Regions from separate parts of the Pseudobutyrivibrio xylanivorans genome, predicted to be linked through region 1. Evidence: predicted binding sites of a transcription regulator. Region 1 holds the regulator's gene; each other region holds the start of a gene.

Region 1 (3,208 bases):
GGCTCAGTATCAGGAGGATGCTTTCGGAAGCAATATTCTTGATACAGTTCTTGGGGCTCGAGAAGACTTGCTTTCAATGGAAAAGAAGCTTGCTGAGATGGAGGCGCAAATGAGCTCTTTATCTCATGAAGAAATGACTTCTTTTATGGATTCTTATCATAAGCTTCAGCATCAGTTTGACTTGATGGGGGGCTACACCTTCCGTTCAGAGGCTGTTGGTATTCTGAAGGGCCTTGGTTTCGAACAGGAAGATTTTGAAAAGAGCATGAACGAGCTATCAGGCGGTCAAAAGACTCGTGTCAGCTTGGGAAGACTTCTTGCCGCATCACCTGATTTACTTTTACTTGATGAGCCTATTAACCACTTGGATTTAAAATCAATTATGTGGCTCGAAGGGTATCTTACTGCTTATAAGGGCGCTGTTGTTATTGTTGCACATGATAGATATTTTCTTGATAAGATTGCTGACCATGTGGTTGATTTATCATATGGAAAGACAAGCGTCTATACTGGAAACTATACTTCCTTCGTTGCACAGAAGGAAATTGCACAGCTTACTTATGAGCGAAGCTATGAAAAGCAGCAGAAGGAAATAGAACATCAGAAGGCTGTTATCGAAAAGCTTCAGTCTTTCAATCGTGAGAAATCAATTAAACGAGCAGAAAGCCGAAAGAAGACTCTTGATAAAATGGAAGTTATGGACGCTCCTGATAAGGATATGCCTAAGATGCGACTTTCACTTGAAATTGAAAAGGAAAGTGGCAAGGATGTTCTTGATTTTTCTCATGTAACAAAATCTTACGATGATAAAAATATCTTTACGGATTTATCGTTTGAAGTCCATAAGGGAGATAGAATCGCTATTTTAGGCGATAATGGTACAGGGAAAACCACTATTCTTAAATGTATAAATGGTCTTACTGATTTTGAGTCAGGTGAGATTCGTTTCGGTGCAAATGTTACTGTTGGCTACTACGATCAGGAACAGCAGGGACTTACAGAATCCAATACAATTTTCAGTGAGCTTCATGATGCTTATCCATTCCTTACAGAGACAAAGGTTCGTAACACTCTTGCTGCCTTTATGTTTACAGAGGATGACGTTTTCAAGCGTATCAGTGATTTATCCGGTGGTGAGCGTGGTAGAGTTTCTCTTGCAAAGCTCATGCTTTCAAAGTCTAATCTTCTTATCCTAGATGAGCCTACAAACCACTTGGATATGGATTCCAAACAGATGCTTGAAGAGGCTTTGAATGAATATGACGGAACCCTTCTTTATGTAAGCCACGACCGTTATTTTGTAAATAAGACTGCTAACATGATTCTTGAGCTTTCAGATGGTGGCCTTACCAAATATCTTGGTAATTATGATGAATATATTGCTAAGAAGGAACAGCTCTACGGCGCTGCCTCTTCTGAAGCATCAAATTCTGGTGTGACCGCTGAGGAGACTGCTGCCAAGCTTGATTATAAGGAGCAGAAGAGAATAGAGGCTGAAAAGCGCAAAATCCAGAATCGTATCTCTAAGATTGAAAAAGAAATTGAAGAGCTTGAGGATAAAAAAGCTAAAATTGATGAGGAATTTGTTAAGCCTGAAAATATGACAAACTCTGCAAAATTAAACGAATTAACTGCAGAACAGAACGAAATTAATGATAGGCTTGAAGCACTTTATGAGGAATGGGAAGAAGCAAGTTCCCTTATGTGACAAGTTTGTTAAATCGTTGACAAAGTTATGCATGAATTCTATAATTGTTGTAGAAATTTATTTAGGAGGCGTATATTTTGGACAAACAAATTTCGCAGGCTGTAATAAGAAGACTTCCTAGATACTATCGCTACTTGGGAGAACTTCTTGATGATGGCGTTGAACGTATTTCTTCGAATGATTTGAGCAAACGTATGCATGTTACTGCATCTCAAATCAGACAGGATTTAAATAATTTTGGTGGTTTTGGTCAGCAGGGTTACGGTTATAACGTAGCCTATCTTCATGATGAGATTGGCAATATTCTTGGCGTAAATGAGACACACAATGTTATTGTTATTGGTGCTGGAAACTTGGGTCAGGCTATTGCTGGATATGTAAAGTTTGAGCGTGTTGGCTTTAGGATTATTGGCTTGTTTGATACAAATCCAGATCTTAAAGGAAAGCTGGTTCGTGATATTCCTATCCAGATGCTTGATGAACTTCCTGAGTTTGTTAAGAATAACGATGTGGAAATTGCGGCGCTTACGCTTCCAAAGGCGAATGCCAAAGCTACTGCTTTAAAGCTGGTTTCATTGGGAGTACATGCAATATGGAATTTTGCCCATGTTGATTTGGATGATATTCCAGATGTTGTTATTGAAAATGTTCATCTTTCAGATAGCTTAATGCAGTTATCTTACAATATTACTCAGCAAAATTTGGATAAATAGTGGCTTTTAGAAGGTGATTTTATGTCAGAGCGTGATTTTCAAAGTGCCATAGCTAAAATCAAGGTACCTATGTTGATTTTGGATCAGAAATGGCACAGGCTTTTTGCTTTGGGTGGCAAGCCTGATACGGTTAAAAGCCTGGAGGCTAAAGAAAACGAGCTTTTGAAAAGAGATGCCGAGCTTAAAAAGGAACTGAAGGATCTGAAAAAGGTCAAGGAGAGTCTTATGGCTTCCGTTATGTCAAATATGGAGGGTACCTCTGATTTGGTTTCTAAAAAGCTTGACGATGATAAGCGCCTTCTTGAAGAATGTAATGAGCGAATAGCTGCCGCCGAGGACGAGCAGAAGGATTTGCCCGCTCAGACAGATGAGGTGAATCGTGAGCTTATGATGGAGACAATGGACTACTGCTATGATAAGCTTCGAACAAATTCCAATGAGGCTGAGGAAATCACTAACTGGATTAAAGATATCCGTATTCAGTTGAAGAAGAATGTAATTCGCAAGCACAATCGAGAAATAAATAACAAAGAGATTTATTCCTATATGCATGATGTCTTTGGCATGGAGGTCCTAAATCTCTTTGATATGCAAAATGGCGATTTTTATATAGGAGTCGCTAATGATAAAGCTGAGGATGGTGCAGATTCAAAGTCTTCAGCAGAAGTTACAGATTTATCTGGCGTAGAGCTTGAGGATGTTGATTTAGATGCTGTATCCAAAGAGACTAAGGCCTCTTCGGAAACAGAAGATAATAATTCTTGATATTGAGTTGGAAGGAGAACCA
Region 2 (3,208 bases), 290 kb from region 1:
CCCGGACAGATAAACTGTCCGAGCTTTAAAATATTTGTGACTTAATTACTTAGCTGCACGTGCCATAGCCTCGTCGAAATCCTTTGTTCCTTCAAATACGCAATTAGAATATGGGTTTCCACCGATTCTGATTGCATTTCTGATGATAACAGAGATACATACAACGTTAACAGCAAGTGCCATCATAGCTACGAAGCCCTGCATTGTAGGATCTGCTGTGATACCCATTGCTGCAATAGCCTCACCAGCTGCTGCTGTCTTGCCCTGGCCTGCATTATAAAGAGCGATAGCCTGCTCATAAAGATCCATTGTTGTGATACCAGCCTCTGTAGCGCCACCGTATACACGTGGAAGAACAGCTGCGAATGTACCCTTTAACTGGAAGAGAGGTACTACCTGTGCCCACATACACCAGATTGCAAGTGTGTTAGCACGGTTCTGGATCCAAGCACCCTTGTTCCAAAGAGCGTTAGCAAATGTAGGAGCAAGAAGAAGTGCAACACCACAGTACCATGTATGTGTAGGAAGATTTAAGTATGTATACTCGAAGTTCCAAACATCATAAGCAATGATGAACCAAACTGTCATATCTGGCCAAATCATATCTGACTGGTTCTTGTCGTTTGATGTGTAAAGCTTTACACAACCTGTCATACAGAAGATGTTGATCATACCAGCGATAGCGTTAACAACGTTCCACCATCCACCGTAGATGAATACACCTTCGTTTGAAGCCCACCAAGCACCTGAAAGAGTACCAGAAATCTGGTATGCTGCAAGAGCTGACTCCATATCAGAAACGTTAGCAATCATAATGTTTGCTGCAACGATGAACCATGGCCACCAAGCGAACCATTTTTCTTTACCAATGCCCCACTTGTACTTGATCATCATGAAACCAACGCATCCGATATCTGCTGCGTAAAGCTTGAAGTAGTGGAACCATCCATCCATGTAAGCAACTGTAGGGTTAGCTGAACCACCGAACATGCCAACATGAGCAAGGATAAAGTAAACTGTAAGAATAGCTGGGATGATTACAAAGATAATCATTCCACCGACCTTTGTACGACGGCCGATTTCGTTCATAAGAATTAATCCTGCAAATACAAGGCACCAGCCAAGAACTTGCCAAAGATTAGTAACTTGGAAAATCATTTTCCATCCTCCTTGATTAATTATTTAAATATATAGGAAGAGAAACCAATTCTCTTTACTCCGGTGTATATTATACTCAATAGTCTATAAAATAACAATGAATCATTTGAGAAACTTTTAATACAATTTTAATAATTTGTAAGTAATCAGCCACGAACTTTTAATGTCTGTGGTAAACATTCAAAGCATATTTCCTCAAAGAATCCAACATGTTCCCCATCTGCATGGACACACATGGGAGAATTCATTTTGATATGGATTTTATCAAAATTTAAGAAATCAAAACCGCGTTTTCCCTTGTGCTTACCTGCCACTAGCGAAGGTAAACGTAAAAAGCATTTTAATCTGCTGATATCATGAGCGTAAAATGCCGAAAGGAATCCTGAATCTGGTTTTGCATCGGGCACCATGGGAACTCCGCCACCCTCGGCCCTGCAATTCATAGCCGCAGCAAAAATTATTCTTTTCACATCCATACTTATTCTTTCACCTTTAAACCAGGCAGTAATCCTGGCATCTGCAAAAGGCATTGTAAAAATATCGCCAATAGTAAGCAGTCCATAAGTGGCAGAGCCAAGACCGAAATGATTAAGGAATTTCTTCAGCCTGCTGTTCAAAGCCTGAAGGCACACGTATGCGTCAACTCCTATCCCCGAGCTGACTCCAAAGAGCCTCTCTCCTCCTTCATAAATAACCTTTCCTATATCAAGGACCCTATAGCTTTCAGTATTCAATGCCCTTTTTAAAATATCTAGCGCACTTCCTGTAAGGCCTATTCCTGCAACAAAATCATTTGCGGAGCCTGATGGCAACGGTGTATAAAGTGTATTTTCAAAATCAACAATTCCATTTATTGCTTCGTTTAATGTGCCATCTCCACCCATTACAAAAAGCCCTACCAACTCTCCTGTTGATGTAGCTTCTTTTGCGAATTCCGTAGCATCGCCAGCCCCTGACGTGAATCTTACCTGATAATCAATATTGTTTGCATTCAGGTATCTTTCCAGTTCATCCCAGGTTTCTGCAGCCTTACCTGTTCTGGCTGCTTTATTCACAATAAATATGTTCTTCATAACAAAAATCCCTTTTCTATTAATTATAATAATGATAGCATATAAACTATCGATAAAAAAGAAAGGTATCCCCCCATGTTTAACGAGGAATTTAAAGAAAAAGCTATTCATAAAATAGACCATAATGGCCACAGAGCCTTGTCCGTTGTAACCTGGACAATTGCTTCTATCCTGGTCGGATTATCAGTCGGTGCATTTGCATCAGCATTTGGCCTTTCCATGAAATGGGTCATAAAAACCCGCGAGGCTAACCCTTGGCTCATATTCTTTCTGCCAGTTGGCGCCGTACTCATTACCTATATTTATAAAACCATTTTGAAAGTAAAGGACAGCGGAACCAATACTGTAATCGCCGCCATCCAATCAGATGAAAGACTTCCATTTAGACTCGCACCACTGATTTTCATTGCAACTTTAATCACTCACCTTGTAGGTGGTTCTGCCGGACGTGAGGGCGCAGCCCTTCAGATGGGTGGAGCCATTGGAAATGGAATTGGACGAGCACTTAAGCTTAACTCCACAGACAAGAAAACAATGATAATGTGCGGCATGAGTGCAGCATTCTCTGCACTTTTTGGGACACCTATGGCTGCCGCAATCTTTTCCATGGAAGTTATCTCTGTAGGCATCATGCACTACGCAGCCTTAGTTCCATGCGTTATTTCTTCACTTGTAGCTCGTTCTGTTGCCACACACATGGGCCTTGGCACTGAAATGTATGTAATTGGTACCATTCCAAAATTCGGTGTAGTAAATGGAATCCTTATCAGTGTGTTTGCAGTTATTTGTGGATTTGTTTCAATTCTGTTTTGTATGAGCCTTCACAAATATGAAGAGTTCTTATCTTCAAAGCTTGAGAATCCTTATATCAAAGCAGTTGTTGGTGGCTGTTCAGTTCTTGTGCTCACATTGCTTGTAGGCTCTCAAACTTATAACAGCACCGGCTCTGCTATCATCGAATCCTGCTTCACCGGTGC
Region 3 (3,208 bases), 1.5 Mb from region 1:
GCTTATTGCCGCAAGATTGATTTCAAGCGTTTCAGAGAGATTTGTGACAAGGTTGGTGCTGTCCTTTTCGTAGATATGGCTCACATTGCAGGACTTGTTGCAGCAGGTGTACATGAGAGCCCAATCCCTTATGCAGATATTGTTACAACTACTACACACAAGACTCTTCGTGGACCTAGAGGCGGTATGATTATGGCTACAGCTGAGGCTAACGAGAAGTACAACTTCAATAAGGCTGTTTTCCCAGGAATCCAGGGCGGTCCTTTAATGCACGTACTTGCTGGTAAAGCGGTTTGCTTTAAGGAGGCTCTTGACCCATCCTTCAAGGAATACGGTCAGCAGATTGTTAAGAACGCCCAGGCACTTTGCAAGGGCTTACAGGATAGAGGAATCAAGATTGTTTCTGGCGGTACAGACAATCACCTTATGCTTATCGACCTTACTCCATTTGAACTCACAGGTAAGGTAGTAGAGAAGCTTCTTGATGATGCTCACATCACAGCAAACAAGAATACAATTCCAAACGATCCTAAGTCTCCATTTGTTACTTCAGGTATCCGTCTTGGAACTCCTGCAGCAACTACACGTGGTCTCAAGGAAGAAGATTTCGATAAGGTTGCAGAGGCTATTGCCCTTGTAATCAAGGAGCAGGAAGCTGGTGTTGAGAAGGCTCGTGCAATTATTAAGGAGCTCACTGATAAGTATCCACTTCCAGGAGAAGCAGAGTTTAGAGCTGAGGAAGCCTAAAAGAATAAGTTATACACATAATTAGTTATTAATCCCTAAAGTTATTGACAATAACAATAATCTATACTAACTTTTTATATAGCTAAACCTTTATGGTTTCGCTGGGGAGTAGGATAGAAAGGGATAATGTATGAAAAAATGTGTATTCGGCCTTTTGTTAGGGGTGATTGTGTTATTTAATGCAATCAGCCCTAATTTTATTGCTCAAGCTGCTGAACTTGAGCCAGAGGCCAAACAGGATTATTGACATTGTTCACAATTTTTTTATAGATATGTTGTACAACATTCTGACTTGGAATGCATGCATTCCAAAAGATAATAGACACCTGTGTATTAATGATGTTTTGTACTAGATTTTATACGGGTTTAAGAATTGAACCTAATTGACAATATTTTATCAATTAGGTTATATTTATCCTACAAGGAAACTCGAAATTTATAATTGAGTTTATAAACTTGTGGCTTAATACCCAACAATTTTAATTCGGAGGAAATATGGAAGCTTACAAGGTTATTGAGGTAAAGCAGAGCATTTTTGAAGATAATGATGCTGATGCAGAGAAACTCAGAGGAGAGCTAAAGGCTCAGAAAACATTTTTAGTAAATCTTATGTCTGCCCCAGGTTCAGGAAAGACTACCACGTTATGCCAGACGATTTCTCGTTTAAAGGACGAAATGAACATCGGCGTAATGGAGGCTGATATAGATTCTGATGTGGATGCTGCCACTATTCAAAATGCTGGCGCCCGTGCAATTCAGATACATACTGGAGGCATGTGCCACTTAGACGCAGATATGACACGTCAGGGGTTACATGAATTTGGCACAGAAGATTTAGACCTTGTTTTTCTTGAAAATGTTGGAAATTTGGTTTGTCCGGCTGAATTTGATACCGGTTCATCAAAGAACGCTATGATTCTCTCAGTTCCAGAGGGAGACGACAAACCCCTAAAGTACCCACTTATGTTTTCAGTATGTGACGTGGTACTTATTAACAAATGTGACACCCTTCCGGTGTTTACAGAATTCTCAAAAGAGGCGGTAGAAGAACGAATTCACAAGCTCAATCCAAACGCTATTGTAATATTCGTTTCTGCAAAGACTGGCGAAGGCTTCGATGAATGGACTAATTGGTTGAGGGGCCAGGTAAGTTCATGGCAAAGCGAAGCAGAATAACAACGACATGTCTTTTTGAGGAAGTATAGATAATTGATTAAGGTGTTTAGTTAAAAGGAGGAAATAACTAATATGGGAATTGGACCAGATAACTTGGGCGATTTTTATCCAGATTGGGTAAACGACCTTAAGGATGAGGATCTTCGTCCAGAGATTCTTAAGCTTGGAAAGGTAATCACAGACCGTGCAAAGATTAAGCTTGGTCTCCAGAAGATTACAAAGTATGACCCAGAGTACTGGGCTGTTGCAAATCTTGCACCTACAAAGGAAATTGCAGAGCTTGCACTTTCTATGGGTGGCATTAGAAAGCCAAAGACTTTCAAGCAGCTTCTTGAAATCACAGGTCTTGATGAGAAGACTCTTGAAGAGAGATTAGAGAAGGCTAGCTGGACTGGTCTTTTAGAGTGGAACTACGAGAACGAAGCTCACGAGAAGCAGTGGGTTCTTCCTATGTTCGTTCCAGGTTCTGCAGAGTTTTCTAACATGAATCAGGATTTCCTTGCTGAGCATCCTGAGATGGGACGTTTCTTTGAGCGTATGAGCCGTCTTCCACTTGAGGGACTTACACACATGGTACCACCAGGAGGCGCTGGTATCGGTATGCACGTTATCCCTGTAGAGGACGCTATTTCAATGGAGCAGGAAGCAATCGGTCTTGAGAAGATTTCTTACTGGCTCGATAAATACGAAGGAAAGTATGCTAAGTCACCTTGTTCATGCCGTCTTTCTAGAAAGACATATGACGAAGGCTGCGCTGACGATCCAGAGGGTTGGTGTATCGCAGTTGGTGATATGGCAGACTACGTTGTTGAGACAAACAAGGGTGGTGTTTACATCACTCGCGAAGAGGCTCTTGAGATTTTCAAGCAGGCTGAGGACAACGGCTTCGTTCACCAGATCACAAATATCGATGGCGAGAACAAAATCTTCGCTATCTGTAACTGTAATGTAAATGTATGTTACGCACTTCGTACATCACAGCTTTTCAACACTCCTAATATGTCACGTTCAGCTTATGTTGCTCACGTTACAGCAGAGGACTGTGTAGCTTGTGGTAAGTGTGTTGAGAACTGTCCAGCAGGTGCTGTTAAGCTTGGTCAGAAGCTTTGCACAGCTGATGGTAAGCAGGTTGAGTATCCAAAGCAGGTACTTCCTACAGAGCGCAAGTGGTCTACTGACGAGTGGAACGATAACTATCGTGACACTAACAGAATCAACTGCTATGACACAGGTACAGCTCCATGTAAGACAGCTTGTCCAGCGCACATCGCTATCCAGGGTTACC
Region 4 (3,208 bases), 1.1 Mb from region 1:
CGCTTCTCAGCGATCACTTATTCCCGTTATTAATGCCGGCGACGGCGGTCATCAGCATCCAACTCAAACCCTCACCGATTTGTTTACCATTCGCTCTTTGCGTGGTGAAATCAAGGATCTTACTATCGGTCTTTGCGGCGATTTGAAGTTTGGTCGAACAGTGCATTCATTAATTAATGCATTGGTAAGATATCCGGGAATCAAGTTTGTACTTATTTCACCAGAGGAGCTTAGAGTTCCAGAGTATATCCGCGAGGATGTATTAGAGAGAAATGGCTACGAATACAAAGAGGTGGACAGCCTTGACGATGTTATGGGCGAGCTGGACATCCTTTACATGACAAGAGTTCAGAAGGAACGTTTCTTCAACGAAGAGGATTACATCCGTTTGAAAGACTTCTTCATTTTGACACCAGAGAAAATGCACCTTGCGAAGAAGGATATGATGGTTCTTCACCCTCTTCCACGAGTTAACGAAATATCCGTGGACGTAGATGACGATCCAAGAGCAATGTACTTCACCCAGGCCAAGTATGGTGTATTTATCAGAATGGCCCTCATTCTTACATTACTCGAGTTAGTTTAGGAGGAAATCGTATGTTAAATATAAGTGGAATTCATCAGGGCTTCGTGCTTGATCATATCAAGGCTGGCGAGTCCATGACAATATACAACGACCTTCAGCTTGGCAATCTTGGATGCGACTGTACAGTGGCCATGATTATGAATGCCAAGTCAAAGAAGATGGGCCGCAAGGACATCATTAAAATCGAATGTCCTGTGGAGCGAGTTGATCTCGACATCCTTGGTTTCATCGACCACAATATCACCTGCAATATCATTAAAGATGATGCCATTGTTGAGAAGCGCAAGCTTACTCTCCCAAAGGAAATCAAGAATGTTATCAGCTGCAAGAATCCTCGATGCATAAGCACCGTGGAGCAGGAATTAGACCAAATCTTTATCCTCACCGATCCAGAGAATGAGGTATATCGTTGCAAGTATTGCGAGGAAAAATATACAGGGACTAAATAAAATACAAATAGCAATGTACTAATTGAGGTACATTGTTATTTTTTTGACAGCTATATGGTATAGTATACAGCGACTAGTATGTTAGACATTGCTAACTGTCTATATGTTGTGTTTAGCATTACCCCACTAGTCGGTAGTTATTAGTTGTTTCTTTGTTATAGAAAGGAAAGAATAATGGCAAATCACGATTTTGAACAATGGAAGGGTTTTGAAGGACGCGTATGGAGGGATAATATTGACGTTCGCGACTTCATCCAGAAAAACTACACTCCTTATGATGGAGATGAATCATTCTTAGCTGATGCTACAGAGGCTACAAACACTCTTTGGGGCAAGCTTCAGGAGCTTCAGGCACAGGAGCGCGCAAAGGGCGGCGTTCTTGATATGGATACAGACATCGTATCTTCACTTACTTCTCACGGCGCTGGTTACATCTCAGAAGAGACAAAGGATCTTGAGCAGATTGTTGGTCTTCAGACAGACAAGCCTCTTAAGAGAGCTTTCATGCCATACGGTGGTATCACTATGGCTGAGCAGTCTTGCAAGATGTATGGCTATGAGCCAAGCGAGAAGCTTCACGAGATTTTTACTAAATATCACAAGACACACAATCAGGGTGTATTCGACATCTACACACCAGAGATGAAGAAGGCCCGTCACAATAAAATTCTTACAGGACTTCCTGATACATACGGCCGTGGTCGTATCGTAGGCGATTACAGACGTGTTGCTCTTTACGGTATCGATTACCTTATCGAGAAGAAGCAGGCTGATTTCGCTGCTACAAACCGTCAGGGTATGCGCCGCTACGATTTCCAGCTTCGTGAGGAAATCGCAGATCAGATCAATGCTCTTAAGGGCATGAAGGAAATGGCTGCTATCTACGGCATCGACATTTCAAAGCCAGCTGGTACAGCTAAGGAAGCTGCTCAGTGGTTATACTTCGGATACCTTGCAGCTATCAAGACTCAGAACGGTGCTGCAATGTCTGTAGGTCGTGTTTCTACATTCCTTGATATCTACTTCACACGTGACCTTGCAAACGGTGTTATCACAGAGTCTGAGGCTCAGGAAATCATCGACCACTTCACAATGAAGTGCCGTATGGTTAAGTTCGCTCGTATCGAGTCTTACAACCAGCTCTTCTCTGGTGATCCAGTTTGGGCTACTCTTGAGGTTGGTGGTATCGGTCTTGATGGACGTCATCAGGTTACAAAGACTTGCTACAGATTCCTTCACACACTTGAGAACATGGGACCTTCACCAGAGCCAAACCTTACAGTTATGTACTCAAGCCGTCTTCCAGAAAACTTCAAGAAGTACGCTTCTAAGATTTCTGTAACTACATCTTCTATCCAGTACGAGAATGATGATGTAATGCGTGTAACTTGGGGCGATGACTACTCAATCTGCTGCTGTGTATCAGCTACAGAGACAGGTAAGGAGCTTCAGTTCTTCGGTGCTCGTGCAAACCTTGCTAAGTGTCTTCTTTACGCTATCAACGGTGGTGTTGATGAGAAGTCTGGCGATCAGGTTGGCCCAGAGTACAAGGCTATCACTTCAGAGTACCTTGACTATGATGAGGTTATGCAGAAGTTCGACCAGATGATGGATTGGCTTGCACACCTTTATGTAGGTACACTCAACATGATTCACTACATGCACGACAAGTACAACTATGAGGCTTGCCAGATGGCCCTCATCGATACACACGTACGTCGTTCATTTGCTACTGGTATTGCTGGTTTCTCGCACTGCGTAGACTCACTTTCAGCTATCAAGTATGCAAAGGTTAAGGCTATCCGCAACGAAAACGGAATTACAAAGGACTTTGAAATCGAGGGAGACTTCCCACGTTACGGTAACGATGATGACAGAGCTGACGAAATCGCAATCTGGCTTCTTCGCACATTTATGGGCAAGCTTCGTCACATCCATACATACCGTGATTCAGAGCCTACAACATCAATCCTTACTATCACTTCAAACGTAGTTTATGGTAAGGCTACAGGAGCTCTTCCAGATGGACGTCCAGCTGGCGAGCCACTTTCACCAGGTGCTAACCCAGCTTACGGCGCAGAAGTAAACGGACTTATCGCTTCCCTCAACTCTGTTGCCAAGCTTCCATACGAAGAGGCACTTGATGGAATCTCTAATACACAGACAATCAACC

Evidence for each region. Region 1 encodes Rex, which represses fermentation and respiration genes when NADH is low (regulators of the CRP and FNR family bind a similar motif). Its sites were predicted from a motif close to ATTGTTAANTANTTAACAAT; they were not measured.
Region 2: FXF36_RS13520 (DUF5692 family protein) is a predicted target of Rex. The motif match lies at 1,238-1,257, and genes of this name have one in related genera.
Region 3: hypB (hydrogenase nickel incorporation protein HypB) is a predicted target of Rex. The motif match lies at 1,130-1,149, and genes of this name have one in related genera.
Region 4: pflB (formate C-acetyltransferase) is a predicted target of Rex. The motif match lies at 1,067-1,086, and genes of this name have one in related genera.

The regions. Positions count from the first base shown of each region.
Region 1 covers NZ_CP043028.1:2,703,289-2,706,496, forward strand. The annotation lists gene FXF36_RS12220 (ABC-F family ATP-binding cassette domain-containing protein) at 1-1,708, shown strand, start outside; gene FXF36_RS12225 (redox-sensing transcriptional repressor Rex) at 1,783-2,421, shown strand; gene FXF36_RS12230 (hypothetical protein) at 2,443-3,186, shown strand.
Region 2 covers NZ_CP043028.1:2,997,529-3,000,736, forward strand. The annotation lists gene FXF36_RS13520 (DUF5692 family protein) at 46-1,158, opposite strand; gene FXF36_RS13525 (diacylglycerol/lipid kinase family protein) at 1,305-2,231, opposite strand; gene FXF36_RS13530 (chloride channel protein) at 2,307-3,208, shown strand, end outside.
Region 3 covers NZ_CP043028.1:1,203,111-1,206,318, reverse strand. The annotation lists gene glyA (serine hydroxymethyltransferase) at 1-747, shown strand, start outside; gene hypB (hydrogenase nickel incorporation protein HypB) at 1,243-1,923, shown strand; gene FXF36_RS05575 (FAD-dependent oxidoreductase) at 1,996-3,208, shown strand, end outside.
Region 4 covers NZ_CP043028.1:365,338-368,545, forward strand. The annotation lists gene pyrB (aspartate carbamoyltransferase) at 1-586, shown strand, start outside; gene FXF36_RS01695 (aspartate carbamoyltransferase regulatory subunit) at 598-1,035, shown strand; gene pflB (formate C-acetyltransferase) at 1,210-3,208, shown strand, end outside.